4 regions of the Bradyrhizobium sp. USDA 376 genome follow, and region 1 is predicted to be linked to each of the others. Evidence: predicted binding sites of a transcription regulator. Region 1 holds the regulator's gene; each other region holds the start of a gene.

The links. The regulator PhoB, encoded in region 1, activates phosphate uptake and scavenging genes when phosphate is short. The targets are predictions, from matches to a motif close to TGTCATNNANCTGTCAT.
Region 2: a site for PhoB is predicted at 5,279-5,295, ahead of ACVJ19_RS12185 (DUF2794 domain-containing protein). Genes of this name have one in related genera too.
Region 3: a site for PhoB is predicted at 3,264-3,280, ahead of ACVJ19_RS18130 (phospholipase C). Genes of this name have one in related genera too.
Region 4: a site for PhoB is predicted at 3,910-3,926, ahead of ACVJ19_RS16035 (YdcH family protein). Genes of this name have one in related genera too.

The regions. Positions count from the first base shown of each region.
Region 1 is NZ_JBSSGN010000001.1:3,322,105-3,329,878, forward strand. It holds gene pstB (phosphate ABC transporter ATP-binding protein PstB) at 1-795, shown strand, start outside; gene phoU (phosphate signaling complex protein PhoU) at 807-1,523, shown strand; gene phoB (phosphate regulon transcriptional regulator PhoB) at 1,546-2,253, shown strand; gene ACVJ19_RS15530 (IS110 family RNA-guided transposase) at 2,483-3,523, shown strand; gene ACVJ19_RS15535 (GcrA family cell cycle regulator) at 3,887-4,399, opposite strand; gene ACVJ19_RS15540 (acetylornithine transaminase) at 4,854-6,062, shown strand; gene argF (ornithine carbamoyltransferase) at 6,062-6,985, shown strand; gene ACVJ19_RS15550 (Hsp33 family molecular chaperone) at 7,228-7,774, shown strand, end outside.
Region 2 is NZ_JBSSGN010000001.1:2,586,385-2,594,158, forward strand. It holds gene ACVJ19_RS12165 (ABC transporter ATP-binding protein) at 1-257, shown strand, start outside; gene ACVJ19_RS12170 (ABC transporter permease) at 254-2,824, shown strand; gene ACVJ19_RS12175 (Bax inhibitor-1/YccA family protein) at 3,095-3,886, shown strand; gene ACVJ19_RS12180 (N-acetyltransferase family protein) at 4,191-4,721, shown strand; gene ACVJ19_RS12185 (DUF2794 domain-containing protein) at 4,841-5,212, opposite strand; gene ACVJ19_RS12190 (DUF1223 domain-containing protein) at 5,842-6,618, opposite strand; gene acnA (aconitate hydratase AcnA) at 6,852-7,774, opposite strand, start outside.
Region 3 is NZ_JBSSGN010000001.1:3,868,053-3,875,826, reverse strand. It holds gene ACVJ19_RS18140 (NAD-dependent epimerase/dehydratase family protein) at 1-143, shown strand, start outside; gene ACVJ19_RS18135 (cytochrome-c peroxidase) at 140-1,483, opposite strand; gene ACVJ19_RS18130 (phospholipase C) at 1,499-3,208, opposite strand; gene ACVJ19_RS18125 (YncE family protein) at 3,479-4,654, shown strand; gene ACVJ19_RS18120 (transporter substrate-binding domain-containing protein) at 4,691-5,497, opposite strand; gene ACVJ19_RS18115 (hypothetical protein) at 5,501-5,722, shown strand; gene ACVJ19_RS18110 (efflux RND transporter periplasmic adaptor subunit) at 5,719-6,912, shown strand; gene ACVJ19_RS18105 (efflux RND transporter permease subunit) at 6,925-7,774, shown strand, end outside.
Region 4 is NZ_JBSSGN010000001.1:3,424,852-3,432,625, forward strand. It holds gene aqpZ (aquaporin Z) at 1-331, shown strand, start outside; gene ACVJ19_RS16005 (5-(carboxyamino)imidazole ribonucleotide synthase) at 369-1,475, opposite strand; gene purE (5-(carboxyamino)imidazole ribonucleotide mutase) at 1,472-1,960, opposite strand; gene ACVJ19_RS16015 (diguanylate cyclase domain-containing protein) at 2,103-2,804, shown strand; gene ACVJ19_RS16020 (hypothetical protein) at 2,842-3,093, opposite strand; gene ACVJ19_RS16025 (hypothetical protein) at 3,116-3,334, opposite strand; gene ACVJ19_RS16030 (YdcH family protein) at 3,477-3,683, opposite strand; gene ACVJ19_RS16035 (YdcH family protein) at 4,013-4,192, shown strand; gene ACVJ19_RS16040 (NAD(P)/FAD-dependent oxidoreductase) at 4,306-5,409, opposite strand; gene ACVJ19_RS16045 (sensor domain-containing protein) at 5,613-7,774, shown strand, end outside.

The DNA.
Region 1 (7,774 bases):
TCCAACGCCCATCTGGCCTCGCAGCAGCCGCTGCCGGAAGCGCCCGCCAAGGTGACGGTGCGCAACCTCAACTTCTATTACGGCGAGCACCACGCGCTGAAGAACATCAACCTGACGCTCGGCACCAACCGCGTCACGGCGTTCATCGGCCCGTCGGGCTGCGGCAAGTCGACCCTGCTGCGCATCTTCAACCGGATGTACGACCTCTATCCGGGCCAGCGCGTCACCGGTCAGCTGATGCTCGACCAGACCAACATCCTCGACCCCAAGCTGGACCTCAACCTGCTGCGCGCCCGCGTCGGCATGGTGTTCCAGAAGCCGACGCCGTTCCCGATGACGATCTACGAGAACATCGCCTTCGGCATCCGTCTCTATGAGAAGATCTCGAAGTCCGAGATGGACGACCGCGTCGAGAAGGCGCTGCGCGGCGGCGCGCTGTGGAACGAGGTCAAGGACAAGCTCAACGCCTCGGGCCTGTCGCTCTCCGGCGGCCAGCAGCAGCGCCTCTGCATCGCCCGCACCGTCGCGGTGCGCCCCGAGGTGATCTTGTTCGACGAGCCCTGCTCGGCGCTCGACCCGATCTCGACCGCCAAGGTCGAGGAGCTGATCCAGGAGCTGTCCGAGAACTACACGATCGCGATCGTCACCCACAACATGCAGCAGGCGGCGCGTGTCTCGGACAAGACCGCCTTCATGTATCTCGGCGAGCTGATCGAGTTCGACGACACCAGCAAGATCTTCACGTCGCCGAGCGATCGGCGCACGCAGGATTACATCACCGGCCGGTTCGGCTGAGGAGACAGGACATGGGTTCTGAACATACCGCAAAAGCCTTCGACACCGACCTCCAGGAGCTCACTCGCCTGGTCGCCGAGATGGGCGGGATTGCCGAGCGCATGATCGTCGATTCCGTCGACGCGCTGATCCGCCGCGACGTCGCGCTCGGCCAGCGCGTGGTCACCACCGACGCAGATCTCGACGCGCTGCAGAAGCGCATCGAGGAGCGCGCCGTGCTCACCATCGCGCGCCGTCAGCCGATGGCGGTGGATCTGCGCGAGATCGTCGGCGCCATGCGCGTTGCGACCGATCTGGAGCGCATCGGCGACCTCGCCAAGAACATGGGCAAGCGCGTTGCCGCGCTGGAGACCGATTTCCATCCGCTGAAACTGTTCCGCGGCCTGGAACACATGACCGATCTCGTGCAGCAGCAGGTCAAGTCGGTGCTGGACGCCTATGCCGCGCACGATCTGCCGGCGGCGATGGCGGTGTGGAAGGGCGACGAGGAAGTCGACGCCATCTGCACCTCGCTGTTCCGCGAGCTCCTCACCTACATGATGGAGGATCCGCGCAACATCTCGTTCTGCATCCATCTGATGTTCTGCGCCAAGAACATCGAGCGGATCGGCGACCACGCCACCAACATCGCCGAGACCGTGTTCTACATGATCGAGGGCCAGGCCATCACCGACAAGCGGCCGAAGGGCGACATGACGACCTTCGCCACGACGGTCCCGAATACCTGAAGACTCAAGGAGCGACGAGCCGATGGGCGCACGCATTATGGTGGTTGAGGACGAGGAAGCTCTCACCGAGCTTCTCCGCTACAACCTCGAAGGCGACGGCTATGACGTCGAGACGGTGATGCGCGGCGACGACGCCGACACCCGCCTCAAGGAGCACATCCCGGACCTGATCGTGCTCGACTGGATGCTGCCGGGCCTCTCCGGCATCGAGCTGTGCCGGCGGCTGCGCACCCGCCCCGAGACCAAGCAGCTTCCGATCATCATGCTCACCGCGCGCGGCGAGGAGAGCGAGCGGGTGCGCGGGCTTGCGACCGGCGCCGACGACTACATCGTCAAGCCGTTCTCGGTGCCGGAGCTGCTGGCGCGGGTGAAGGGCCTCCTGCGGCGCGCCAGCCCCGAGCGGCTCGCCACCGTGCTCGCCTATGGCGACATCGAGCTCGATCGCGAGAAGCGCCGCGTGGCGCGCTCGGGCCGGCCGATCGATCTTGGCCCGACCGAATATCGCCTGCTGGAGTTCTTCCTGGAGCATCCCGGCCGCGTGTTCTCGCGCGAGCAGCTGCTCGACAGCGTCTGGGGCCGCGACATCTACATCGACGAACGCACCGTCGACGTCCATATCGGCCGCCTGCGCAAGCTGCTCAATCTCGGCCGCGAGCAGGACCCGATCCGCACCGTCCGCGGCGCGGGCTACGCGCTCGATGATCGCTTTGCGAAGGCCGAGCAGACGTAAGGCTTGCAGGCGTTTGTTTGGCGAGCTGTCGCCACACGCTCAGTGTCGTCCCGGACAAGCGTAAGCGCAGATCCGGGACCCATAACCACAGGGCGTGATTGTTTTGCGAAAAGGTAACTCCGAGTCCCCGTAACCACACACCTTGCGGTGGCTGATGGGGTGGACGGCCCCCTACGGCATCAGTGTGCCAGAATGAGGTTGTTGCAAATCTCAGACAAGGGAGCCGTCCGTGAGCGAGATTATCCGAATTGGGATCGATACGTCGAAGCATATTTTTCAACTGCATGGGGTGGACGCGGCGGAGCGGCCAGTGCTGCGCAAGCGGCTGACGCGCAAGCAGATGCTGGAGTTTTTTGCCAAGCTGCCGGCGACGCAGGTGGGGATGGAGGCCTGCGGGGCGGCGCATTACTGGGCGCGGGAGCTGGGCAAGCTGGGCCACGAAGTGAAGTTGATGGCGCCACAGCACGTGAAGCCCTATGTCAAGCGCAACAAGAACGACGGGCGCGACGCTGAGGCCCTGTGCGAGGCGATGAGCCGGCCGACGATGCGGTTCGTGCTGGTGAAGAGTGCCGAGCAGCAGGCCGCGTTGATGCTGACGGGCTTGCGCGAGCAGATGATCGCCCGGCGCACCCAGCTTAGCAACATGATCCGCGGCTATGCGGCTGAGTTCGGGATCACGGCGGCCAAGGGGCTCAGCCAGGTCGAGCCGCTGTTGGCGCAGATCGCGCAAGACGAAAGCGTGCCGGAACTGGCGCGCGATCTGTTGGCGCAGCAGGGCCGCCAGTACGCGCAGTTACAGGAGGAACTGAAGACAATCGAAGCCAGGCTGAAGGCCTGGCACCGTGCCAACCCGGACAGCCGGCGCCTTGCAGAGATTCAAGGGATCGGGCCGATCGGTGCGCCTGAGCTGATCATGAAGACGCCGGATCCGCACGCGTTCAGCTCCGCAAGGCATTATGCGGCCTGGATTGGGCTGTCTCCGAAAGACCATTCCACTGCCGGCAAAACCCGTCTCGGCAAGATCACCCGTGCTGGAGACGAGCGGCTGCGCAGCGTCCTGGTGGCGGGAGCGACCGCCGTGATCAAGCAGGCCATGTGCGGCCGCGGTCATCCGTCACCTTGGCTGTTGGCCCTGCTCAAGCGCAAGCCGCCCAAGCTCGCAGCCGTGGCGCTCGCCAACAAGAATGCCCGCATCGCCTGGAAGCTGATGGTGACGGGGGAGAGATACGACGGCGCTCGGATGCGGGCTGCATCCGCGGCTGCCGCCTAAGACAGATCAGCCGATCGGGTTCGCCCGACCGGCCGAGCCGGAGCTGCAAGAGGAGTAGATGGTAGGATCGATCGATCCGAGGTGCGAGACATCCCGTGGGACCCATCGGCCGAACCCAGGTCGCGTGGTTGATTGGAGCTCGCGTCGCGGAAACCATCTTGGCCAGCGGTTCAAATCAACCGCACCAACAGGCCGGACATATGGATGCAAGCGATCCGATCAGACCGCCAAGCCTCTTGTGCCACGGGGGCCGTCCACATATGGGTCCCGGATCTGCGCGCGCTTGAGGCGCGCTTGTCCGGGACGACATCGGAGCGTTGAGCCGTCATCGTGTGACGGCTGCAATCAGCTAGATCAACAAACTTACCGCGTGCCCGGCTTCGCGGGCGCGCGGCGGCGATCGGCCGCGGGCTGATAGGCCACGCGCGAGTGCTGCGCGCAGTAGGGAAGGCCGGAGAGCGCCTTGCCGCCGCAGAAGAAGAAATCCGGGCTCGAGGGATCGCCGACCGGCCAGTGGCAGGTCGCCTCGTTCAGCTCGAGCAGCGACAGCCGCTGGCTCATCGGCACCACGTTGTCGTAGGTCACCGGTTCAGCCTCGACCTCGACCTCGAAGGCCTGCGCCAGCGCGGTGTTGCCGCGTGCAATGGGGCGGCTGACCCGCATCATGTGCTGAGCGGGACGCGCCTTGCGCGGCCGGGGAGCTGCCGATGAGGGGCTCTTGGCGCGGCCGGACAGGCCGAGCCTGTGCACCTTGCCGATCACGGCATTACGGGTCACGTTGCCGAGCTCGGCTGCGATCTGGCTGGCCGACAATCCGGCCTCCCAGAGCTTTTTCAGCTGCTCGACGCGATCGTCGGACCAGGTCAAAACCGTCATTGCACCCTTTCCCTCGCCGTGCGGCTGCCGTCCTGGCGCCTTGCGGCGAATGCCTAAGCCTCGAAAAACCCGTGCCGCCAGAATCCCTTAAGGCTCGCCGGGCGTAACCAGAACGCCCGAACGTTTACGCCGGTACATGAGGACTTAGAGGATCAGAACTGCTGCACGAGATGTCGTATCTGACAAGCCAAACGCTACAATATGGCGTGACTCACGCGCAAGAGTCAGCCGACTCGCTTCCACATGTTCCGTGGCAAAAACCCCGCAAATCCGGCACCGCAAGACTACGGATTCAGCGTTTCGCGGGGCTTTCGGGCGGCATTGACACCCGTTCTACCGGGCATAAGATAGTGTCACGTGCCGCCCTTAAAAGGCGGCACGTTTCGTTTTCCGGGCCGGTTGATGGTGCGCTGCGTGAGCGCGTTCAGGCCGTCCGCAACATCAAGTGATCGTCATGACTAACAGCGCCGCGCCGCATTTGCTTCCCGTTTTCGCCAGGGCCGACCTCGGTTTCGAGCGCGGCGAAGGCTGCTGGCTGATTGCGACCAATGGCGATCGCTATCTCGATTTCACCTCGGGCGTCGCCGTGAACGCGCTCGGCCACGCCCATCCCGTGCTGGTCAAGGCGCTGCAGGAGCAGGCGACCAAGCTCTGGCACATGTCGAACCTGTTCCAGAGCCCGGACGGCGAGAAGCTCGCCGCGCGCCTGTGCCAGGAAAGCTTCGCGGACTTCGTGTTCTTCTGCAATTCCGGCGCCGAAGCGCTGGAAGGTGTGATCAAGCTGGTCCGCCATCATCACTTCTCCAAGGGCCATCCGGAGCGCTATCGCATCATCACCTTCGAGGGCGCCTTCCACGGCCGCACGCTGGCGACGCTGGCCGCGACGGGATCTGCAAAATATCTCGAAGGTTTCGGTCCGCCGATGGACGGTTTCGACCAGGTCCCGCACGGTGACATCGATGCCGTGAAGAAAGCGATCGGTCCGCAGACCGCCGGCATCCTGATCGAGCCGATCCAGGGCGAGGGCGGCGTGCGCTCGTCGACGCCGGCGTTCCTCAAGGCGCTGCGCCAGCTCTGCGATGAGAAGGGCCTGTTGCTCGCGTTCGACGAGGTGCAGACCGGCATGGGCCGCACCGGCGATCTGTTCGCCCATCGGCGCACTGGCGTCACACCTGACGTGATGTCGCTGGCCAAGGCGCTCGGCGGCGGCTTCCCGATCGGCGCGATCCTGGCGACCGCCGATGCGGCAGCCGGCATGGGGCCGGGCTCGCACGGCTCCACCTTCGGCGGCAATCCGCTGGCGATTTCCGCTGCGAATGCCGTGCTCGACGTCATGCTCAAGCCCGGCTTCTTCGATCACGTGCAGAGGATGTCGCTGCTGCTCAAGCAGAAGCTCGCCTCCGTGATCGACCGCCACTCTGACGTGGTCAGCGAAGTGCGTGGCGAGGGCCTCTTGATCGGCATCAAGGCTGTCGTGCCCTCGGGCGATCTCGTTGCGGCCTTGCGCAATGAAAAACTGCTCACGGTCGGCGCCGGCGACAATGTCGTGCGTTTCCTGCCGCCCTTGATCGTCACCGAAGCCGAGATCGAGGACAGCGTTGCGCGGTTAGAGCGCGCCTGTGCTGCGATCTCGTCCAGTCAGACCAAGCGGGCGGCAAGCTGATGAGCAAGTCGCCGAAGCACTTTTTGGATATCAACGAGCTGCCGTTGTCGGAGCTCAAGAGCATGCTCGATGCCTCCTCCACCATGAAGGCGAAGCAGAAGGCGCATCAGCCAGTGAAGCCGCTCGAAGGCAAGACGCTGGCGATGATTTTCGAGCGCCCCTCGACGCGCACCCGCGTCTCGTTCGACGTCGCCATGCGCCAGCTCGGCGGCGAGCCCATCATGCTCACCGGCGCCGAGATGCAGCTCGGCCGCGGCGAGACCATCGCCGACACCGCGCGCGTGCTGTCGCGCTATGTCGACGCCATCATGATCCGCATCCTCAACCATGATGCGCTGCTGGAGCTTGCAGCGAATGCGACCGTGCCCGTCATCAACGGCCTGACGCGGCGCTCGCATCCCTGCCAGGTGATGGCGGACCTCTTGACCTATCAGGAGCATCGCGGCCCGATCGAGGGCCGGACGGTGGCCTGGACCGGCGACGACAACAACGTGCTGGCGTCCTGGGCGCATGCTGCCGAGCGCTTCAAATTCCAGCTCAACGTCGCAACGCCCCCGGAGCTCGCGCCGAAGAAGGCGATGCGCGACTGGATCAAGGCGACGGGCGCGCCGATCGTGCTCGGCACCGATCCCGAGGCTGCCGTGAAGGGCGCCGATTGCGTCGTCACCGACACCTGGGTGTCGATGGGCGACAAGGAAGGCGAGCACCGTCACAACGTGCTCAAGCCTTACCAGGTCAATTCGAAGCTGATGTCGCTGGCGAAGCCCGATGCGCTGTTCATGCACTGCCTGCCCGCCCATCGCGGCGAGGAGGTCACCGACGAAGTGATCGACGGCCCGCAATCGGTCGTGTTCGATGAGGCCGAGAACCGCCTGCATGCGCAGAAAGGCATTCTCGCCTGGTGCTTTGACGCGGTGAAGTAACGCGGCAGTCGCGTACATTCGGATCGTCGTCCTGGCGAAAGCCAGGACCCATTACCACCGGCTTTGGTTTGGCGAAGGTTGGTCATTGCCAACTTCGCGCCACAACTTCTTCCTGGGGTAATGGGTCCTGGCTTTCGCCAGGACGACACTGAATTTGCTGTATCGTATGTGATCAACTCAGCGTCCGGATGGGGCCCCTCACCCCCTTCCATTCTCCACCCACCGACCCCAGATAAAGCGCCATGGTTTTCCAATCCCCTGACATGAAAACCGGGCCTGAAGGCCCGGTTCGCGCGCCATCAGCGGTACCGGTTGACGACGCCGTGCTGCCCTACGAGGTCGACGCGCTCGACGTGCGCGGTCGCCTGGTACGGCTTGGCCCCGCGCTCGACGACATCCTGACCAAGCACGATTATCCCGCACCCGTCGGCAAGCTGCTCGGCGAGGCCATCGTGCTGGCGACGCTGCTCGGATCTGCGTTGAAATTCGAGGGCCGCTTCATCCTCCAGGCCCAGACCGACGGCCCGGTGTCGTTCCTGGTCGTCGACTACAAGGCGCCGGACCATCTGCGCGCCTATGCCCGCTATGACGCCTCGCGTCTGGGCACGGCGAAGGATTCCGGCACGCTGCTCGGCCGCGGCCATCTCGCCATGACCATCGACCAGGGCCCCGACATGAGCCGCTACCAGGGCCTGGTCGCGCTCGACGGCGGCAGCCTGGAAGATGCCGCCCACGAATATTTCCTGCGCTCCGAGCAGATTCCGACCAAGGTGCGCCTTGCGGTCGGCG
Region 2 (7,774 bases), 740 kb from region 1:
TCTCCGGCGGCGAGCAGCAGCGCGTTGCGCTGGCCCGTGCGCTGGCGCCCGATCCCGCCATCCTCGTCGCCGACGAGCCGACCGGCAATCTCGACGAAGCCACCGGAAAGCAGATCGTCGACCTGCTCTTCACCAAGCATGCCGAGCGCGGCATGACCTTGGTGCTGGTGACGCACGATTCCTCGCTGGCGCATCGCTGCGATCGCGTCATCCGCCTGCGCTCCGGGCGCATCGACACGCAGACTGCGCCGGCATGAGCGCTGCTGCCGAACCGTTCGCGAAGCCGAACGCCGTCGCGCTGTCGCTGCGCTATGCGCTGCGCGAATTGCGCGGCGGCCTGCGCGGCTTCTACGTCTTCATCGCCTGCATCGCGCTCGGCGTGATGGCGATCGCCGGCGTTGGCTCGGTCTCGGCGAGCCTGTCCGACGGGCTCGCCCGCGAAGGCCGCACGCTGCTCGGCGGCGACGTCTCCTTCGTGCTGTTCCAGCGCGAAGCCAAGCCCGAGGAGGTCGCGTTCCTGCGCTCGCGCGGCACGGTCTCGACCGCCGCGACCCTGCGCGGCATGGCGCGCTCGGCCGACGGCAAGCTTGCGCTGGTCGAGATGAAGGCGGTCGATGGCACCTATCCGATGCTCGGCCAATTGACGCTGGCACCGCCGCTGCCGATGTCCGACATCCTTGCAGAACGCGACGGCGCGTTCGGCGCCGCCGCCGATCCGACACTGCTGGCGCGGCTTTCGCTGAAGGCCGGCGACCGCGTCACCATTGGATCTGCGACCTTCCAGATCCGCTCGACCGTCGAGGCCGAGCCCGACAAGCTCGCCGGCGGCATCGGCTTCGGCCCGCGCTTTTTGATCAGCGAGGCCGGCCTGCGCGCCACCGGGCTGATCCAGCCCGGCAGTCTGGTGCGCTGGGTCTATCGGGTGAAGCTGCCCGACACAGCCAACAGCGAGCGCGCCACCGAGGCCTTCATCGCGGATGCGCGGAGCGCCGCGCCGCAGGCCGGCTGGGAGATCCGCAGCCGCTCCAATGCCTCGCCGCAGCTGGAGCGCAACATCAGCCGCTTCACGCAATTCCTGACACTGGTCGGCCTCGCCGCTCTGCTGGTCGGCGGCGTCGGCGTCGCCAACGCGGTGAAGAGCCATATCGACCGCAAGCTCGAGGTGATCGCGGCCTTCAAGGCTGTCGGCGCCACCGGCCGGGACGTGTTCGGCATCTATCTGGCGCAGGTGATCCTGCTGGCCGCGATCGGGTCGGTGATCGGCCTTGCGCTCGGCGCCGCGATGCCCTTCGCCATCGTCGGGCTGTTCGGCAAGCTGCTGCCGCTGCCGGTGGTTCCGGCCGTGCATGCCGACGAGCTCGCGCTGTCCTTCGTCTACGGCCTGCTGACCGCGCTCGCCTTCGGCCTGTGGCCGCTCGGGCGTGTGCACGACGTGCCGGTGGCGGCGCTGTTCCGCGACACCATCAGCTCCGAATGGCACCGGCCGCGCCTGGGCTATCTCGTGTTCATGGGCGTCGTGATCGCCCTGCTCGTCGCGGTTGTGATCGGGCTGTCGTTCGACAAGCGCATTGCCGCCGTATTCGTGGCCTCCTCCGTCGTCGTGTTCGCCCTGCTGCGCGGCATCGCCGCCCTGCTGATGACAATCGCGCGGCGGCTGCCGCGGACGCGGCAGCCGATGCTGCGGCTTGCGATCGCCAACATCCACCGGCCGGGCGCGCTGACGCCGTCCGTCGTGCTGTCGCTGGGCCTCGGGCTCGCCGTGCTCGTCACCATCACCCAGATCGACGGCAATCTGCGCCGGCAGTTCCTCGCGGCGCTGCCCGACCGCGCACCGTCCTTCTTCTTCATCGACATCCCGAGCACGCAGGCCGAGCAGTTCGACTTCTATCTGCGCCAGATCGCGCCGGGCGCGAAGGTCGAGGACGTGCCGATGCTGCGCGGGCGCATCGTCGCCGCGCGCGGGGTGCGCGCCGAGGAGCTCAAGCCCACCACGGATTCCGAATGGGTGCTGCAGAGCGACCGCGGCCTGACCTATACCGCCGAGCTGCCGAAGGGGTCCAAGGTGGTCGAGGGCGAGTGGTGGAGCGCGGACTATTCGGGCCCGCCGCTGGTCTCGATGGAGAAGAAGATCGCCGACGGGCTCGGCCTCAAGCTCGGCGACGAGGTGGTGGTCAACGTGCTCGGCCGCGACATCCCGGCGAAGATCAGCAATCTGCGCAACATCGACTGGCAGGGCATGGGCATCAATTTCGTCCTGGTGTTCTCGCCCAACGCCTTCAGGGGCGCGCCCCACACCCACATCGCGACGCTGACGGAAACGGGCGGCGATGCCGCAGGCGACGGCAAGATCATCAAGCAGGTGGCCGACGCCTACCCGATGGTGACGAGCGTGCGCGTGCGCGAGGTGATGGAGACGGTCGGCTCGGTCGTGACCAATCTGGCGCTGGCGATCCGCGGCGCCAGCGCCGTGACCCTGATCTCGGCAATCCTGGTGCTGGGCGGGGCGCTCGCCGCCGGCCATCGTCACCGGGTCTACGATGCGGTGATCCTGAAGACCCTGGGCGCGACGCGGCTGCGGCTGCTCGGCGCCTATGCGCTCGAATACCTCCTGATCGGGCTTGCCACTGCCGTGTTCGGCGTGATCGCCGGCAGCATCGCGGCCTGGATGATCGTGACGCGGCTGATGACGCTCAGCTTTGTCTGGCAGGCCGGCAGCGCGGCCGGCGTGGTGGCGGCCGCGCTGATCGTCACGGTCGGGCTCGGGCTCGCCGGCACGCTGCTGGCGTTGAACAAAAAGCCCGCCACGGTGTTGCGGAATTTGTGACAAATGGTAGCGGGCAGCCGCGCGGTAGCGAAATCGCACGATTCCTGCGATTAACCACGGTCCGCCCGTCTGGATTGTAGCCAAGGGCGACATTCAGCCGCGCGTGGACGGTTGCAGCGAATGTGTTAGTTTCCCACATATCGAATGGGTTCGGAGCCCCGATTGTTAGCCAAAATTTAGTCGGCAGGCAGCGGTATCCGAGATAGAGTTTGACGAACCGGAGGCATGGCGACCCTCATGCCGGACCGGCCAACCAACGGGAATTCGACCATGTCGGACCTAGACCGTAACTACGCTTCTCCTTTCGGCAGGGCCGCCGGGCGTGTAGACGCCGCGACGGTCGATGCCGGCCTGCGCGCATACATGCTGCGCATCTACAACTACATGAGCATTGGCCTCGCCATCACGGGCCTTGCCGCGCTCGGCGTCTACATGGCCGCCGTGACCGACGTTCCGACGGCGGACGCCGTCCGCGTCGGCAAGCTGTTCCTGACGCCGTTCGGCTACGCGATGTTCGTCAGCCCCCTGAAGTGGCTGTTCATGCTCGCGCCGCTCGCGATGGTGTTCGTGATCTCGGCGGGCATCAACCGCCTCGCCCCCTCGACCGCCCAGATCCTGTTCTGGGTGTTCTCGGCGCTGATGGGCATCTCGCTGTCGTCGATCTTCCTGGTGTTCACGCACACCTCGATCGTGCGGGTGTTCTTCATCACCGCGGCGACCTTCGGTGCGCTCAGCCTCTACGGCTACACCACCAAGCGTGATCTGACCGGCATGGGCTCGTTCCTGTTCATGGGCCTGATCGGCATCATCATCGCAAGCCTGGTGAACCTGTTCCTGGCGAGCTCGATGCTGCAGTTCATCGTGTCGGTGGTCGGCGTGCTGGTGTTCGCGGGCCTCACCGCCTGGGATACGCAGCGGCTGAAGAACGACTACATCTACGGCTACGCTTCGGCCGGCGGTGAGATCGCAGAGCGTGCGGCCATCACCGGCGCGCTGTCGCTGTACCTGAACTTCATCAACCTGTTCACGCTGCTCCTGCAGCTCCTCGGCCAGCGCGACTAAGCGATAGACCCGAGCGAACGACACGAACCCCGGCCGAGAGGCCGGGGTTTTTGTTTTTGGGCCTCGGTGGCAGCCACATACTCGGTGTCATCGCCCGCCTTGTGCGCAATTGCGCACTGGGGCGGGCGATCCAGTACTCCGTGACGCCGGTGATTGAATCGAGAGGCCGCAGCGTACTGGATTCCCCGCCTTCGCGGGGAATGACAGCGGAGGAGATGGAGGTCGCTCCGCCCGCAATGACGGAGGATGTGGGATGCACCCAGGCCCCTTCCAGCGCCCGCGGGAAGCCTCTAATCTTCCCCTCATGTCCGCACCTGAAATCAGGCCCACAACCGAGGCCGACCTTCCCGCCATCACCGCCATCTACCAGCAGGCCGTCCGCGAGGGCACGGCGACGTTCGAGCTGGACCCGCCCGACCTTGCCGAGATGACGCGCCGCTACCGCGCGCTGGTCGACGGCGGCTATCCCTATTTCGTCGCGATCCTCGACGGGCGCGTCGCCGGATACGCCTATGCCGGGGCCTACCGGCCGCGGCCGGCCTACCGCTTCACGGTGGAGAACTCGATCTATCTCGACCCGTCCTTCCACCGCCGTGGCGTCGGCTCAAAGCTGCTGGAGCGGCTGATCACCGAATGCGAGGCGCGCGGTTTCCGCCAGATGATCGCTGTCATCGGCGATTCCGCCAATGCCGGCTCGATCGGCGTGCACACCAAGGGCGGCTTCAAGATGATCGGTACGCATCCCAATGTCGGGCTGAAATTCGGCCGCTGGCTGGATACGGTGATGATGCAGCGCGACCTCGGCGAGGGCGCGCGCACGGTGCCAGCCAAATAGCTCGGTCTCGTAGGGTGGGCAAAGCAATAGCGTGCCCACCATGTTGCTCGGCGATTGGGGAATGAATGGTGGGCACGGCGCTTTGCGCCTTTGCCCACCCTACGGCACCGTTCGTGCTGCTACACCACAGCCAGCTTGCGATCGATCACCAGCAGCACGCGCTCGAGCTCGTGGCCGCGGCGCAGGATCAAACCCGTCGCCGAGATCACGCTGTACATGCCCTGCTTGCGCGCGAGGCGCGGATCCTTCTCGATGCGATAGATCGGCACTTCCGAGGCGCGGCGATAGACCGAGAACACCGCGCGATCCCTGAGAAAGTCGATGGCGTAGTCACGCCACTCGCCGTCGGCAACCATGCGGCCGTAGAGATTGAGAATACGATGCAGCTCGAGCCGGTTGAAGGTCACCCGGTTCGACTGCGCGTTCGCAGCGGCGGGGCGCACCGCCGCGCGCTGCCCGCTCGGATCGGCATCCTCCGGCATCAGGCTCATGGGAAGCGCCTCCTCATCGCACAACATGACCGCGTCCGCGAAAACCGTCCCCGGAACCCGCGGATCATGACAGTTGCATGATTGCGCCAACCGCTGTTCTCCGCAAGGCCTCTCGATGGAACCCGGAAAAGAGGCCCAAGAGCCGAACGGCTCAACCGATGGAATCGGATGCGAACCAGACCACACGCAGGGGTGGAACTCTGTCGCGACGAACCGTCACGGGATCGTGCGCAAGAATCTTAGTCTCGCCGCTTTTCCGCCAAGCGCCTGCCGCCCTGCATTGCGAAAAGACGGGTGTGCGTTGACCCGGTCCTTTCGGTTCCGGATTCCTCAGCCCCCAGCCCCCCGGGGTCGAACAGGATCGGGTCTGTACGCGCGACAAGGAGGGCCAACGCGAGTTGGTCCTTTTTTGTTTGTGTCGGGATGTTTCCGGCCGCGACAAACCTTCCCCGCCACCGCTGCGCAAACTCTCTCCCCTCATCCTGAGGGCCGCGCTCTTCGCGCGGCATCTCGAAGGATGCGAGGCCACGCTGCATCAGCGGGGCCTTACATGGTTCGAGACGCGCGCAAGGGCGCGCTCCTCACCATGAGGGTTGAGAGCAGAGTGCGACGCTCAAGAGAAATTCGAATCAGTGCAGCGAGGTGTACGCCGCGCCGAGCATCGGGCCCGGCTTCTCGCGGCTGCCGTCCTGGACATAGACCACCGCGCCGTCGACGCCGTCGCGCGTGAGGTTCTCCAGCGGCACCGTCCAGCTTTCCGGACGGCCGGTCCAGTCGCCGACCTTGAGCAGGTTGCGCACCACGTTGTGATAGGTGATCTGCTGTCCGCGATTTTCGCCCTTGGCGATCGAGATCGGCACCGACTTGGCGATCGAGCAGATCCAGACCTCGCCGTGCGAGACCGCCGGCTCCTTGCTCGCGGCCACCGACACGTTAATCTGCTTGCCCGAGAGCGACATCGTCACCGGCACGCTCATCACGCCGGTGCCCTTGTCGGTCTTGCCGATCGCGCTTTCGATGCCGGCGCGATCGCTGCCGATGACATGCGTCGAGCCATTCACCACGACCTGCGGCGTGTAGACCTCGCGGTCGCCGCGCATGCGTGAATAGGCACGCTGCCGTGCAGAGAAACGCGAATCCGCCAGCGTGTCCTTCCAGCCGAGATAGTCCCAATAGTCGATCGGCATGCTCAGCGCGATGATCGAGGGATCGCTGGAGAGATCGCCGATGATCTTGTCGGCGGGCGGGCAGGACGAGCAGCCCTGCGAGGTAAACAATTCGACAACGGCGCGGGGATCGGCGTGGGCGGGACGGATGACGGCGACGATCGCACAGATGCCGAGTGCTCCCGACCAGAGGGCACCGGACCAACGTGAAATCAGGGGAGAAGCCGTCATTGTTGTCATGTCGAACGCCGCACACCAAAGCTCGTGGGAGGGGGAATCTTATCGATTGATGGTCACCGTAGTCTTACGGGGCGCGGCCTGCTCAACCATCCAGGAAACCGTGCAAAGCCGAGTTTCCGCCGGATGGGCCCATCCAAAGCATGCCGCAAACGCGCGAAGGCGGCCTTGTGATAGGCCGCCTTCGTTTAACCTTCTACTCACGTCGCAGTGAGCCACCGTTCACAAATTCGCGCTTAGGCCGCGAGCTTGCGCAGCACATAGTGCAGAATGCCGCCGTTCCGGTAGTAGTCGAGCTCGTCCAGCGTATCGATGCGGCAGAGCAGCGAAACGCGCTGCAACGAACCGTCGCCGGAGACGATCTCCGCGGTCAGCTTCTGACGCGGCTTCAGATCGCCGACGAGGCCGCGCAGCGTGACCTTCTCGTCGCCTTTGAGGCCCAGCGACGACCAGGAGGTGCCGTCCTCGAAGGTCAGCGGCAGCACGCCCATGCCGACCAGGTTGGAGCGATGGATGCGCTCGAAGCTCTGGCAGATCACGGCGCGCACGCCGAGCAGACGCGTGCCCTTCGCGGCCCAGTCGCGCGAGGAGCCGTTGCCGTATTCGGCGCCGGCGAACACCACCAGCGGCACCTGCTCCTGCTGGTACTTCATCGCGGCGTCGTAGATCGACATCTGCTCGCCGTCGGGCCAGTGCTTGGTGAGACCGCCCTCGGGGATGTTGCCGTCCGCGCCCTTCAGCATGAAGTTCTTGATGCGGATGTTGGCGAAGGTGCCGCGCATCATCACTTCATGGTTGCCGCGACGCGTGCCGTACTGATTGAAGTCGGCGGGGCGCACCTGGTGCTCGCTGAGATACTTGCCCGCGGGCGAGGTGAGCTTGATCGAACCGGCCGGCGAGATGTGGTCGGTGGTGATCTTGTCGCCGAACATGGCGAGGATGCGCGCCTCGACGATGTCGGTGACCGGCTCCGGCTCCTTCTTCATGCCTTCGAAATAGGGCGGGTTCTGCACATAGGTCGAAGACATGTTCCAGCGATAGGTCTCGCTCTCGACGGTCTTGATCTTGCGCCAGTTGGTGTCGCCCTTGAACACGTCGGCATACTTCTTCTTGAAGATCGACGCAGTCACGAACTTCTTCATGAAGGCGTTGATCTCCT
Region 3 (7,774 bases), 550 kb from region 1:
TCGGGCTGACCTCGCGGCCGCCAGCCGTCACGGCGCGCGATACACGCGCCTGGCTCCGCGCCAGCAACGGACCTGTCGCCGGACTGACCGAGGATGAGGAGAAGGCCGTGCTCGCCGCGTGGCATGCGGGCAAGGCGAGCTAGTTCTCCACCTTGTAGCCGTCCGTCAGCGTCTTCAGGAACGCGATGATGTCAGCCTCGTCCTGCTCTGTCATCGCCGGCTTGCCGCCGGGATGACGATCGAAGGGCGGATCGGTGACATCCACATTGGCGTGATATTTTGTCGGGAGGTCGTCGTACTTCAGCACCGTGCCGTCGGCGGCGCGCGGAAACACTTTTTCCGGATTTGTGTCGCGGAAATTGTAGAAGTCGAGCACCTGCTCCAGACTATGGAAGACGCCGTTGTGGAAGAAGGCGTGACGCGTCGCCGTGTTGCGCAGCGTCGGCGTCAGGAACATGCCGCAATATTGCGTCTGCTCGGGAATGTCGGTGCGCTGCGGACCGCAGACGCCGAGATCGAAGTAATTGGGATCGTGATTATTGGCGAGCGCGGCATTGCGCGGCGCGCCGAGGGCCTCGTATTGATGATCGGTGAACAGCGGCGGCAGGCCGTCGCGGGTCGGCGCCGAGGTGTGGCATCCCGCGCAATTGGCCTTGTCGGGGTCGTTGAACAATTGCAGGCCGCGCAGCTCGCTCTCGGAGAGCCGGGCCTTGCCTTCGAGCCAGTAATCATACTTGCTGGTGTAGGGATGGAAGCTCGGCTCCTCCACCTGATAGCGCGCGACTGCGAACATCGCTTCCGCGATCAGGAGCCGCTGATTTCTCAGCACGCCGGCGCCGAACAGCTCGACGAAGCGATTGGCGTAGAGCGCGCGACGCAGCTTGTCCGCGACGATCTCGGCACTGCCGCCGTCCATCTCGTTGGGATCGAGCAGCGGAAACAGCGCCTGATCCTGCAACGTGTCGGCACGACCATCCCAGAACAGGCCGCCCTGCGGCACGATGTTGGCCGACGCGCCGGTGCCGCCCGCGGTCTTCGTCGTGCGCGCGACCTGCTGGCCGGTCGCGGCCATCTGCGCGAGATCGATGATGTTGTCGTCGTCGCCCTTGTCGGGGCCGATGCTGAAATTCGGGTGGCGGTCGAGATAGGTCAGCGACGGCACCGCGCGTGCGCCTTGCCGCGACAGGTCAGCGCCGCCGAGCATGACCGGCCCGTCATTGGGCGGGCCGTAAGCGTGATTCGGGCTGTGGCAGGACGCACAGGACAGCGCGCCTGAGGATGACAACGAGGCGTCGTAAAAGATCTCCCTGCCGAGTTGCGCCATCGCCGACAGAGGGGCGATCACCGGACGCATGAGACGGACCGGGTTCGGGTTCACACCCACCTGGTTCGTCTCTGCAAATCCTTCCGTTCCGGCAGCAAAGACGGCGCCGGCCAGGCAAAGCAGGCCGGCGCCGAGAAGCCACATGGTGCGGCGGTTCATGAGAGTCCCGTTGGACTAGTGGTGGTGGTGCTCGTCCGGCGGGCTGGTGATGACAGTGCCGGAGGTCGGATCGAGGAACAGGGCGTCTGCCCGCAGGTCGTGCCCATGGTCCTGGTCGAAGTCGAACAGGTCCATGATCGATCCCGTGGTGGCGTCGAATGCGCCGCCGCCGAGCCGCTGGCCGTGCAGCCAGTTGTCCTCGATGAAGCGAACCACCGAAGCCTGCGTCGTATAGGTGTGGCTGACATAGTTCGGCCTGGCGTAGGGCGAGACCACGATCAGGGGAACGCGTGTGCCGGGACCGCAGCGGCCGTTGACCGGCTGGCCTTCGAGCCCCTTCGGCGCCGGCTGCTTGCTGGCGCCGAGGCCGCAGAGACCGGGGCCGTTGACCTGATCGGCGGTCGGATCATATGAGGCGCTCTTCGGCGCGACGTATTGGTGATCGTACCAGCCGTCGGAGTCGTCATAGGTGATGATGATCGCGGTCTCGCGCCACTCGGGCTGCTTCTGCAGGAAGTTGATCAGCTCGACATTGCCGACCTGCTCGTCGAGCGGATCGGAGTTGCCGGCATGACCGTCCTGGAAGGCCGGCATCTTGATGTAGGAGACGGCCGGGAAATTGCCGGCCTTCACTGCGGCGTAGAAGTCCTCGATATCGTAATTGTGGTTGGCTGGATCGACGGTCTTGCCGCCGGCGGCATAGGTGTGGCCGATCGCATGGACGGAGCCGGGCCGCGCATGGGTCGGGTTGGCCGTCGACTTGTGATACTGGAAGAAGGCGTGATGCGGGACGTAGTCCACGATCGTGCCGTTGACGTTGCTGGAGAAGGTGCTGCGGGCGCAGCCCGTCGTGCCGTTGGCATTCTTGAGCGTGAGATCGAAGCCGCCCATGAAGCTGCCCCAGCTGATGTGCTCGGCGTTGAGCAGGTCGCCGATGTTCTTGCCGCCCATCAGCATGGTGCTCGTCGTGCTTGAGCAGACGTCGTTGCCGGGGTCGGTGTCGCCGATCAGCGTCAGGCCGCCCTGACCGTCGGCAATCGACGACGACGTGCCGACGACGTTCTGCACGCCGTTGGTCTGTGCGGCGACCACCTCGAGCACGCCAGGCGTCGAGGGACCGAATGTGTCGGTCCAGTTGTTGTCGCTCATGGCGAAGTGCTGGGCGTAGTTCCAGAAGGCGGTGACGGTGTTGCCGTCGAAATAGCCCATCACCTGCCCGTTGGTGCCGAAGGCACCGGCGCCGCCGGCGGTGCCGCGGCCGGTGAATTTCGGGAACAGGTCTTCCTTGCCGTTGTCCACGGCCTGCTGCTCCGGCGTGTAGGCATGGTTCTGCGAGCGGGTGTTGGCCTGGGTGCGGTCGAGGCGGAACGGGTCGGTCGCGCCGGTGCCGTTGGCCGGATTGCTGTTGGGGTTGTTGACCAGCAGATTGGCCGTGACGAGGTTGTTCACCTTCGGCGTATGCGGCTTCGGCACGAACGGGATCGAGCCGGACGGATTGGCCGCGTTCGGATAGGTCGCGAAATAATGGTCGAACGAGCGGTTCTCGTTGAAGATGATCACGAGATGCTTGATCGGAGTTTCCGTATGAATGTCATGCGGATGACGGTGGTGATCCCGGTCATGGTCCCGGTCCCGGCCGAAATCGTCCGCGAGCACGGGAATGCTGCACGCGAGTGCCGTCGCGGCCGCGAAGAACGCGACCGTCGTCAGAAATCTGGTCTTCATTGTTGTGTTGCCCCGAAAGGATGGACGCCGACATTCGGGAACGTAGCGGCGGCGGATGACAGAGCTGTGTCAGTTTGACGCACGAGACACTTTGCGCAGTAGCCGAGACAAGATTTTTAACGCAGCTGCCTGCTTCGCGCCGTCCTCGCCGGACCGCGTCAGGCGCGTTTATTCCGTGGGCGAAGGCAGAAAAGATCGCGTCCAGATCGTTGCGTCATACGCCCGGTTGCATTTAGCTTGACCGGACAAGAACAAATCCTCGGGGGAAACATGAAAGCCGCTCCTCGCATGCGCGTGCGCCATGCCGCGTCAGCTCTGGTCGCCACGTCCCTGGCCGGCCTTGCCAGTTTTGCCGCCCACGCCGAGATCGTCGTCAGCGCCAATGACGGCAAGATGGTGCTGGAGAACGGCAGTGCCGTGGTGCGCAAGCAGCCGCTGCCGGATACGGTCAGCGTCATCGACCTCACCGACGGCACGTTGAAGCTTCTGGGCGAGGTGGCGGCACCTGCCAGCGTCGTCGGCCCGCCGCCGAGCGTGGCGATCGCGCCGGACGGCGCCTTTGCGCTGGTGACGGGCGCCATGAAGGTCGATCCGGCGGACCCGACCAAGGCGGTGCCCGACGACAAGCTCTCGGTCATCGACCTGAAGTCCTCACCGCCAAAAGTGCTCGCGACCCACCAGGCCGGCGCGGGCGCGGCCGGCGTCTCGATCAACCGCGCGGGCACGCTGGCGCTGGTCGCCAACCGCAGCGAGGGCACCGTCTCGGTCTTTGCGATCAGCGGGAGCACGCTGACGCCGGCCGGCAAGATCCAGCTCGGCGACGCCAAGTCAGGGCCGAGCCACGCCGTGTTCTCGCGCGACGGCGCGACCGCGCTGGTCACGCGCGACGGCGACAGCAAGATCTCGCTTCTGACCGTGGACGGGACCAAGGTCGAGTACGCCAAGCGCGACCTCTCCGCGGGCATCCGCCCCTATGACATCGACCTCACCGGCAGCGCGGCGGCCGTCATCGGCAATGTCGGCACCGGCAGCGGCGACAACGACACGATCAGCCTGATCGACATGACCGCAAAGCCGATCCGCGTCGTCACGACGGTCACCGTCGGGCAGACACCGGAAGCGGTGAAGATGTCGCCGGACGGCAATCATGTCGCCGTCACCGTCATGAACGGCTCGAACAAGCCCTCCGCCTCGCCCTTCTTCAACGATTTCGGGCTGCTCAAGGTCTACCGGATCTCGGGGACCGAGCTCGCGCCGGTGGCGGAGGCCAAGATCGGCCATTGGTGCCAGGGCATGGTGTGGTCGAAGGACTCCAAACATGTCGTGGCGCAGTGCATGGTCGAGAACGAGCTGATCGCGTTCGCGTTCGACGGCAAGGCGTTGACCAGGACGTCCACACTCAAGCTGCAGGTGAGCCCCGCGGGCATTCGCACCGCGGAGCCGTGAGACTAGCGCGCGGCGCAGCCCTCCTGCGCCGTCCGCCTATTCGGTGCGGATCGGCGTGTCCTTCAGGCCGTTGTTGTCATAGGCCCTGCGCAAGGTGCCGTTCGTCACCGCTTCGTTCATGAATTTGGTGACGAAGGCGAGAGCCTGGCTGTGGCCGAGCGGAACGGCGACGGCGGTCACCGTCTTCTTGAAGGTCTCGTCGAGCACCCTCGTGCCCGGAATCTTCTGCGCCATCTTGTTGAGCTGATCGCGCGACAATGCGAAGGCATCGATCTCGCCGCTCTTCAGCAGGCCGAAGATATCATCGTATGTCTGATAGCCGGTGACCTTCGCCTGCTTCAGATGCGCGATGGCGCCGCGCATGGTGGTCGTAGCGTTGACGGCCGCGACCTTGATGCCCGCCTGGTCCAGCGTGGCGAAATTGGTGATCGTCGAGCCGGGCTTGACGATGTAGGTGGCGTCCGCGACCTCGTAGATCGGGCCGAACAGCATCTTGGTCTCGCGCTCGGGATCCTTGGGCAGCCAAGTGACGTCCCAAGCACCTTTCTCAAGAGTGCCTTTGCTGGCGGCGTCGGTGATCTGTCCGGAATTCTGGTGCACGACATATTCGACTGATACACCGAGCTGCGCGGCCATCTCCTTGCCGAGATCGACCGGCACGCCGGCGAAGCCTGTTTCCGTCCTGGTCGACCAGAACGCGCCGCCCGCCGGGCTGATCGCGATCGCGACCCGCAGCTTGCCGGTCGGCGCGATCTCGTCCTTCAGGCCATCGGCTAGCGCGGGCATGGCGAGGGCCGCTGCGAGAACGAGGCCGGCAAGGGCCGATTGGAGCAACGTTCGCATGTCATGTTCTCCTCGCTTTTCTTCTTTCAACTGCTCAGCCTCTTTGACGCAATTCTGGTCGATCGTGCGCTCGGTGAAAAGCGGTTTGCCATGACAAACCTGCCAAAGGCCACGGCGCGGTTTGCAGTGCAAGGCCGGCGACTGCCATGGCTATGGTGTTCCACGGCCGGACGTTTGTTGGTAGCCTGCCGCACCGACAGACAACAATCGGGGGCCACCGAATGACCTGCGCGAATCCTGCATCGCTCGTCCATCGCAACGGAGCGTGGAGACAGGTCGGACGGGCGCTCGCCGCCGTAAGCGCCGTGATCGCGCTCGCCGGCTGCGAGGACAAGAACGCCTTCGTGGCGCCGCCGCCGCCGAAGGTGGATGTGGCAACGCCGGTGCAGCGCCCGGTGACGCGCTATGTCGAAGCCACCGGCAACACCGCCCCGATCAAGAGCGTCGATCTCGTCGCGCGCGTGCAGGGGTTCCTGCAATCGATCGACTATCAGGACGGCAGCTTCGTCAAGCAGGGCACCCAGCTGTTCACGATCGAGCCGGAGACGTACAAGCTCAAGGTCGAGCAGGCGAAGGCCGCGGAGGTCGGCGCGCAAGCCACGGTCAAGCAGGCCGAAGCCGATTACAAGCGGCAGGTCGACCTGGTGCAGCGCCAGGCGGTCTCGCAGTCCACCCTCGACACCTCGACGTCGACCCGCGACAACGCTCAGGCCAACCTCCAGCAGGCGCAGGTCAATACCAGGCTCGCCGAGGTCAATTACGGCTACACCAACGTGACCGCGCCGTTCGACGGCATCGTCAGCGCGCACCTGGTTTCGGTCGGCGAGCTCGTCGGCGTTTCCTCCCCGACCCAGCTCGCGACCATCGTCGCCCTGGACCCGATCTGGGTGAACTTCACGGTCAACGAGCAGGACGTCCTTCGCATTCGCGCCGAAGCGGCCCGCCGCGGGCTGACCGTCGCCGACCTCAAACAATTGCCGGTCCAGGTGGGCCTCCAGACCGAGACCGGATATCCGCATGAAGGCCACCTCGACTACGTCTCGCCGACCCTCAATACATCGACGGGCACGCTCGCGGTGCGCGGCGTCATCCCCAACGACAAGCGGGCGCTGCTGCCAGGTTATTTCGTCCGCGTCCGCGTGCCCTTCGACCAGGAGAAGAGCGCCCTGCTCGTCCCCGACACCGCGCTCGGCAGCGACCAGGGCGGCCGCTACCTCCTCGTCGTCAATAGCGACAATGTCGTCGAGCAGCGCAAGGTGCAGATCGGTCCGACCGACAACGGCCTGCGCGTGATCGAAAGCGGGCTGAAGCCTGACGACCGAGTCGTGATCGCGGGATTGCTGCGGGTGATCCCGGGGCAGAAGATCGACCCGCAGGTGACGAAGATCGACCAGTCCCAGGCGTCCACCAAGTAGGAGCCGCCGGCCATGATCTCAAAGTTCTTCATCGAGCGGCCGGTCCTCTCGAACGTCATCGCGCTTCTGATGATCCTGATCGGCGGCGTCGCGCTGTTCAACCTCGCGGTCGCGCAATACCCCGACGTGGTGCCGCCGACGGTGCAGGTCACCACGCGCTATCCCGGTGCCAGCGCCAAGACCGTGATCGACACCGTTGCCTTACCGATCGAGCAGCAGGTCAACGGCGTCGAGGACATGCTCTACATGCAGTCCTACAGCGGCTCCGACGGCACCTATACGCTGACGGTGACCTTCAAGATCGGCACCGACCTGAACTTCGCGCAGGTGCTGGTGCAGAATCGCGTCTCCAGCGCGCTCTCGCAGCTGCCGCAGTCGGTGCAGAACCAGGGCGTCACCGTCCAGAAGAAATCGACCTCGATCCTGCTGTTCGTGACGTTGACCTCGCCCGACGCCAAATATGACAGCCTCTACTTGAGCAACTACGCCACCATCAACATCCGCGACGAGCTCTCGCGCCTGCCCGGCGTCGGCAACGTCACGGTGTTCGGCGCCGGCCAGTATTCGATGCGGGTGTGGCTCGATCCCAACAAGCTGCAGGTCCGTGGCCTCGTGCCGCAGGACGTCATCAACGCAATCCAGCAGCAGAGCCAGCAGGTCTCCGCCGGCCAGGTCGGCGCGCCGCCGACACCGCCCGGCCAGGCCTTCCAGTACACGCTCAACGTCAACGGACGGCTCGACGACGCCACCCAGTTCGAGAACATCATCGTCAAGACGGGGACCAGCGGCGACGTCACGCGCGTGCGCGACGTCGGCTGGGTCGAGCTCGGCGCGCAGACCTACAGCCAGATCTTCTCGCTCA
Region 4 (7,774 bases), 100 kb from region 1:
GATGGTCTGCTTCCTCACTGAGGTGGTGATGACCATGATGTTCCTGTTCATCATCATGGGCGCTACCCACGGCCGCGCGCCCGCGGGCTTCGCGCCGCTCGCGATCGGGCTTGCGCTTGTGATGATCCATCTCGTCAGCATTCCCGTCACCAACACGTCGGTGAATCCAGCGCGCAGCACGGGCCCCGCGCTGTTCGTCGGCGGCTGGGCGCTGTCGCAGCTCTGGATGTTCTGGGTTGCGCCGCTGATCGGCGGTGCGCTCGGCGGGGTGATCTATCGCTGGCTCAGCGAGGAGCCCACCGGCGTCGTCGCGGGTGTGAAGACGGCGTGATTGCCAAGCGGGATTGCAGCCTCTGCTGCAGTCCCGTTCACTTGTCCTTGGCGGGCCAAACTTCGGTGACGTGGCCCATCTTGCGGCCGGGGCGCGGCGTGCCCTTGCCGTAGATGTGCACCGTGGCGCCCGGGACGGTCAGCCACTTGTCGTAGTCGTTGATCTCGTCGCCGATCAGATTGGTCATGGTGACGATCTCGCCGTGGCGCACCGGCTTGCCGAGCGGCCAGCCGGCAATGGCGCGGATGTGCTGCTCGAACTGCGAGACGGAGGCGCCGTCCAGCGTCCAGTGCCCGGAATTGTGCACGCGCGGGGCGATCTCGTTGACCAGCACCTTCGGTCCGGTGCCGTTGGCGAGCACGAACATCTCCACCGCCAGCACGCCGACATAGTCGAGCGCAGTCGCAATCTTGCTCGCGACGTTGCGCGCCTCATGCGCGAGTGCGTCCGGGATCGCCGCGGGCGCGCGCGACACTTTCAGGATGTGGTCGCGGTGCTCGTTCTCGGTCACGTCGAAACACTCGACCTCACCTGCGGCCGAGCGCGCGGCGATCACCGAGATCTCGCGCTCGTACGGCACGAAGGCCTCCAGGATTGCCGATTTGGTGGCGAGGCTGGTCCACACCTTGGCGATGTCGTCGCCCGCGCGGATGATGGCCTGGCCCTTGCCGTCATAGCCGAAGCGGCGGGTCTTCAGCACCGCCGGGAGGCCGATCCTCAGGATCGCCTCGCGCAGCGAGGAGACGGAAGTGACGTCGGCATAGGCCGCAGTGCCGATGCCGAGCTTCGTCACAAAATCCTTCTCGGCGAGCCGGTCCTGGGTGGTCTCGAGGATCTTGCGATTGGGCAGCACCGGGCGGCGCGCGTCCAGCACCATCGCGGCGGCCGCCGGCACGTTCTCGAATTCGTAGGTGATGACGTCGACGTCGCCCGCGAACAGCTCCAGCGCTTCGACGTCGGCATATTCGGCGCAGGTCGCGTTCAGCACGACGTCGAAGGCCGGCGAATCCGGATCGGGCGAGAACACCTGGCAGCGCAGGCCGAGCCGCGCCGCGGCCATCGCCAGCATCCGTCCCAATTGTCCGCCGCCGAGAATTCCGATGGTGTCGCCGGGCTTCAGCTTCACCTGCTTTGCGTCAGTCACGCCTTGTCCTCCGGACGCTCGGCAACCGCGTCGGTCTGTGCCTTGCGCCAGGCGGCGAGGCGGTCGGACAGGGCCGGATCGGACAATGCCAGGACGGCAGCTGCAAGCAGCGCCGCGTTGATCGCGCCGGCCTTGCCGATGGCGAGGGTGCCGACCGGGATGCCCGCGGGCATCTGCACGATCGAATAGAGCGAATCGAGGCCCTTGAGTGCCTTGGATTCGACGGGAACGCCGAACACCGGGAGCTCCGTCAGCGCCGCGGCCATGCCCGGCAGATGCGCAGCGCCGCCGGCCCCGGCGATGATGACCTTGTAGCCCGCCGCCTTGGCGCCCTTGGCGAAGGCAAACAGCCGGTCGGGGGTACGGTGGGCCGAAACGATGCGGGTCTCGGCGGCGACGCCGAGCGCATCGAGCGTCTCGGCGGCATGCCGCATCGTGTCCCAATCCGACTGGCTTCCCATGATGATGGCGATCGGCGCGGTCATGACGTCAATTGTGCTCGGGAAAACAGAAACATAGGCCAGATTAACGGTTCCGGCCGGCGGCTCGCAAGGCGGTGGCAAGGAGAAGGGAATGCACTATCCTGTCTTGGTGAATCCCCGCAAGCCTTCATTGAGCAGGATGCCCATGAAGAAACCAAAAAGGGCGAGCGCTGCGAAGGCCAAAACGGGCCGGAAGACCAGCGCCGGCCGATCCAAAGCCGTCTCGAAGCGCCCGGCCAAGCCGGCCTCGCGCAGCGCGCCGGATGCCGACGACAGCAAAGCGACCATCCGTGGTCTCAAGAGCAAGCTCAAGGCGGCCCTGCTGCGGGTCTCGGAACTCGAGGCGGCCGCCGACACCGACTTCCTGCTCGAGATTCCGAACCGGCGCGGATTCGAGCGCGAGCTCACGCGCGCCATTGCCTACATGAAGCGGTATCGCGCCAGCGGCGCGCTGATCGTGCTCGATGTCGACCGGCTGAAGCCGATCAACGATTCCTTCGGCCATGCCGCCGGTGACGAGGTGCTCAAGGCGATTGTCGCGACGCTGACGCGCCAGGTCCGCGCCTCCGACGTGGTCGGCCGGCTCGGCGGCGACGAGTTCGCGCTGCTGTTGTGGAATCTCAACGAGACCGACGCCAAGGCGAAGGCTGCGACTTTCGAGCAGGCGATCGACGAATTGTCCTTCGACTTCCGAGGCCAGAACGTGATGGCGGGCGCCTCCGCCGGCGTCGCCCTGCTCGGTCCGCACTCCGATGCAGGCCGCGCCCTGGAAGAGGCCGATGCCGCCATGTATGTGCGCAAGGCGCGCCGCCGGCACGAGCCGCGGATCCGGCTCGTCAGCAACTAGAGCATGATCCGGACCCGAATGCTCAAACAAAAATTCCCTACAGCGTGGCGAGATCTTCCGGCACGTTGCCGAATTTGCGCAGCAGTGTCGCGTCGCCGAATTCGCCGGTCATGGGATCGCCGCTGCGGCTGAAGGCGACCGCGCCGATATGGCCGGCACCGCGCGCCAGAATCTCGGCGCGGCGTAGTGCTGCCGATGAGGACTGACACTCCTCCGCCGCGCCTGCGACGGGTGATCCGTCGTCATCAATCAAAAAGGGCATTGCAACGTAGTAGGTCACATCCGACATGGCGTTGCTCCAATGTTGACGGTCAAGCGGCGCTGCTCTTGCTCCGTACCTTGCCGCGCGTGGTTTCGGGAATGCAGCCGGCGGAAATCGCCGCCTGCAATTCCTCCAGTTCCGCCTCCAGATACTCGTTGGCCATGATCAGCGCCTTGATGGTGCTGCGCAGATTGCCGTCGCACATCGCGATCGCCTGATCGCAGGCCTGTTCATAGTGACTGTTGTCCAAGAGGGCGGGTGCCGGCATTTGCGTTGTCCTTTGTGAGTTTTCCTTGGGCGTTTCCCTTGGGCGTTTCCTGGGGCGTCGGGCACAGGAATGTTCCTATTTTGTTCTTTTCGAGTCAAGCGGATTCAGTCACGGGGAGCCGCCACGGCAGCTCGGGACGCGATCAGGCGATGATGTCGGGCGTGATCTGGTCTTCGATGAACGCGATGCGGTCGCGCAACAACAGCTTGCGCTTCTTCAGCCGCTGTAACCGCAATAGGTCGGGGGCAGGCGATTGATGCAGTGCATCGATCGCGGCATCGAGATCTCGGTGTTCCTGCTGCAACCGGGCGAGCTCGGCTTCGAGTTCGCGCTCGTCTTCATGGGTCATGTCTGCGGTGGCCGAAAAACCGATAGGCGTGAGATCAAGGCTGTGGATGCCTTGTGGAAATTATCGTCCTTGCGCGGCGTGACCGCAAGCGATCTCAGGCCGTCGCGCACCGATCTCCCGCAAGATATTTCAACGGTTCGCTGCGGCGCTGCGCAAGCGCATTGATATCATGGATTTTTCCTGCGCGGTTCCGTACTCACGCTTCATTACATATGTATTTTCAAAAATGACGCCGCGACGACGGATACCCATCGACAGAACGAATCGGTGATGTAGACTTCGCCGTCCGGATCGAATCCTGAGGTTCAACCCTACCGAGGAGGTTTCGAATGACAATTCAGGCACATCTTGTTGAATTGGAGCGGAAACACAAACTTCTCGAAAACGAATTGCACGAAGCTCTCGTGCACCTTTCAACAGACGACCTGCAAATTGTTGAGTTGAAGCGCCGGAAGTTGATGGTCAAGGACCAGATCGAGCGTCTGAAGCAAGGCGATACGCTCCACTAGTAACCCCCGTAACAGTGTAGAGTTGCTCGTACCCTTTCAGGCAGGGATGAGAGCCATTGCGCTTATCCCTGCTGCAAGGTGCGAGACCGCGCGCAATCATCGTTGCGCGTGGCCTAGATCTCTGCGAGCTCGGTGACGTGATCGGCGATCGCGAGCGACGATGTCAGTCCCGGCGATTCGATGCCGAACAGGTTGATCAGACCTGCGACGCCGTGATCGCGCGGGCCCTGCATCAGGAAATCCTGCGTGGCCACTGCCGGCGGCACGATCTTCGGGCGGATGCCCGAATAGCTCGGCATCAACGCGCCGTCGGGCAGTGTCGGCCAGTACTTGCGGATCGCCGGATAGAAGCGCTCTGCGCGCGACGGATCGACCTCGTAGTTGATCGTCTCGATCCACTCGACATCTGGACCGAAACGCGCCTGCCCTGCCATATCCAGCGTCAAATGCACCCCTAGCCCGCCGGGCTCAGGCACCGGATAGATCAGGCGCGAGAACGGCGCCCTGGCGCTGCAGCTGAAGTAGTTTCCCTTCGCAAGATACGCCGGCGGAATCCGGTCCAGCGGCATGCCCTCGATGTTGCGCGCGACCGTCGTCGCCGAGAGTCCCGCAGCGTTGACGAGGAGGCTGCATTGCAGCGTCATCGGCGCCTCGCCGCCGGCCTCGACCTCGATCACGCCGGCCGCCGCCTTGGCGCGGACCAGCGGCGTGTGAAACGCGAAGGCGGTGCCGGCTTCCTCGGCCTCGCCGCGCAGTGAGAGCATGTAGGCGTGGCTGTCGATGATGCCGGTCGAGGGCGAGAGCAGCGCGGCGTCACAGGCCAGCGCAGGCTCCAGCGCGCGTGCGGCCTCGCCCGTGAGCAGCTGCATGTCGAGCACGCCATTGGCCTCGGCGTGCGCCTTGATCGATTGCAGCTTCTCGGTTTCCTTCGCATTGGTCGCGACGATCAGCTTGCCGCAATTCTTGTGGGGGATGTCGCGCTCGGCGCAGTAGCGATAGAGCGCGTGCTTGCCGCTGACGCACATGCGCGCCATCCAGCTCCCGGCGCGGTAGTAGATGCCGGCATGGATCACCTCGCTGTTGCGCGAGGAGGTGATGGTGCCGATGGCCTCGGCCTCCTCGAGCACGATGACCTCGCGCCCGGCCTGGGCGAGCTTCCGGGCCACCGCAAGCCCGACCACGCCGGCCCCGATGACGATGCAGTCGACCTTATCCATGGTTGTGCAGGACGTCCGCTGGGAGCGCCGGTGGCATTCGACCTGAGAACGAGGGCCTGGGGCCGTTTTCCGTTAAGGAAGCATTTATCATGTCAGGGCAATTGCCGTGTTTGGCGTCACATTTTTTCTGTTGCGCGTACAGGCGTTTACCCGATCCAAACCCGCGAGGCCAGACAATCCGACGTTGAAATCGCGGGTGGCTGATGGCTGAGAAGAACTGGCACGTGGGCAGCACGCTTCCGATTGCTGTGCAGGCCGTCGTGTGCCTGGCCGGCGCGGTCGCGCCTGCGCGCGCCTTTGCGCTCTCGGACGGCCTTGCCCCGCCGAGCTACATCGGCCAGCTCGATCCCAACCTGATCTGGGAAGTCCTGATCGCGGGAATCGTCGTCTGCGCATTCCTGGCCACCGTCGCGCTGTGGGTCCATTCGGCGCTGCGCCGGACGAGGCGGTTGCAATTGCGGCGCAATGCCTTCGTCTCCTCCGCCATGAACAATCTCAACCAGGGCGTGGTGATGACCGATGCGGAGCGGCGCATCATCTTCTGCAACGACCGCTATCTCAATATCTACGGCCTGACGCGCTCGGAACTCTGGGCCAATATGAACGGCTATGAGCTGCTCGAGCTCAGGCGCAGGCGCGGAGTGCTCGGCGGCGTCTCCGACAACGAGTTCTACGAGAAGGCGGCAAGCCCCAACGGCCTGATCACCGAGCTGCCCGACGGGCGGGCCATCCTGGTGAAATATTTCATCCTGCCGAACGGCGGATCGGTCGCAACTCATCTCGACGTCAGCGACCAGCGCAAGCTGTCGCGGCAACTCGCTTCCACCAAGCAATTCCTGGAATCGGTGCTGGACCATGTGCCGGCCTGTGTAGCCGCGAAGAACATCGACGACGGTTGCTACATCTTCGCGAACAGCGCCTATGAGCGGTTCTGGGGACTGTCGCGGGACTACGCCGTCGGCAGGAATGCGCGGGAGCTGTTTGCGCCGGGCTCGGCGGCGAGCATCGAGGCGGCCGACCGGGCGGCGCTGGAGGCGCCGGACGGTCAGTTCCGCAATGAGTTCGAGGTCGATCGCGGCGGTGAGCGGCGCATGGTGGCCTCGATCCGGATCGTCGTCCGCAACGAGAGCAACAAGCCGGAATTCCTGCTGCTGGTGTTCGAGGACATCACCGACCGCCGCTCGCTGTCGCAGGAGCTGGAAAGCACCAAGAAGTTCCTCGAGCTCGTGGTCGACAATATCCCGGTGGCGCTGATCGTCGAGCAGGTCAAGGATGGCCGCTATCTGCTCGCCAATCGCAGTGCCGAGACCATCCTCAACCGCCGGCGCGAGGAAGCCACGGGCCTGACCGCGTCCGACATCTTCAATCCCAAGGAAGCCAAGCTGATCATCGCCCGCGACGAGGCGGCGATCAAGAAGCGCGGGATGATCACCGAGGAGCATCCGATCTCCACCAAGGACGGCCTGCGGCTGTTCCTGACGCGCCGCGCCACGGTGCTCAGCGATGCCGGCGAGCCGCAATATCTGATCAAGACCCACGAGGACGTCACCGACCGCCGGCAGACCGAGTCGCGCATGGCGCACATGGCCTATCACGACGGCCTCACCGATCTGCCGAACCGCGCCGCCTTCCTGCAGGCGCTGACCCAGATGATCGAGGCCTGCGAAGGCACCGGCGAGGAGTTCGCCGTGCTCTGCGTCGACCTCGACGGGCTCAAGGAGGTCAACGACGTCTTCGGCCATGCTCTCGGCGACAAGCTCCTGATCGAGGTGGCCCAGCGGCTCCAGGACTCCGCGCGGGGCGGCGTGGTGGCGCGCCTGTCCGGCGACGAGTTCGGCCTGATCATCGACGGCAAGCAGCCGGAATCGGGTCTCGCGCTGGCGCAACAGATCGGCGAAGCCGTCGCGCAGGAGTTTCAGATCGACGGCCGGCCGGTCCGTGCCGGCGTCACCACCGGCATGGCGATCTTCCCGCACAATGGCACGGATGGCGCCTCGCTGCTCGCCAACGCCGGTGCGGCACTGTTCCGCGCCAAGCAGAAGTCGCGCGGCACCATCAGCCTCTACCAGCCGGAGATGGACCAGCAGATCCGCGATCGCCGCGTGCTGCACCAGGACCTCTCGATGGCGATCAAGAACGGCGAGCTCTCGCTCGCCTTCCAGCCGCAGGGAGCCGCGGGCCTCAGCGTCGCCGAGAGCGAGATCATCGGCTTCGAGGCGCTGGCGCGCTGGCAGCATCCGGTGCGTGGCCAGGTCTCACCGGCCGAATTCATCCCGATCGCCGAGGAGAGCGGCCTGATCGTCGAGATGGGCGAGTGGATCCTGCGCGAAGCCTGCCGCGAGGCGGCGTCCTGGCCGAAGCCGCT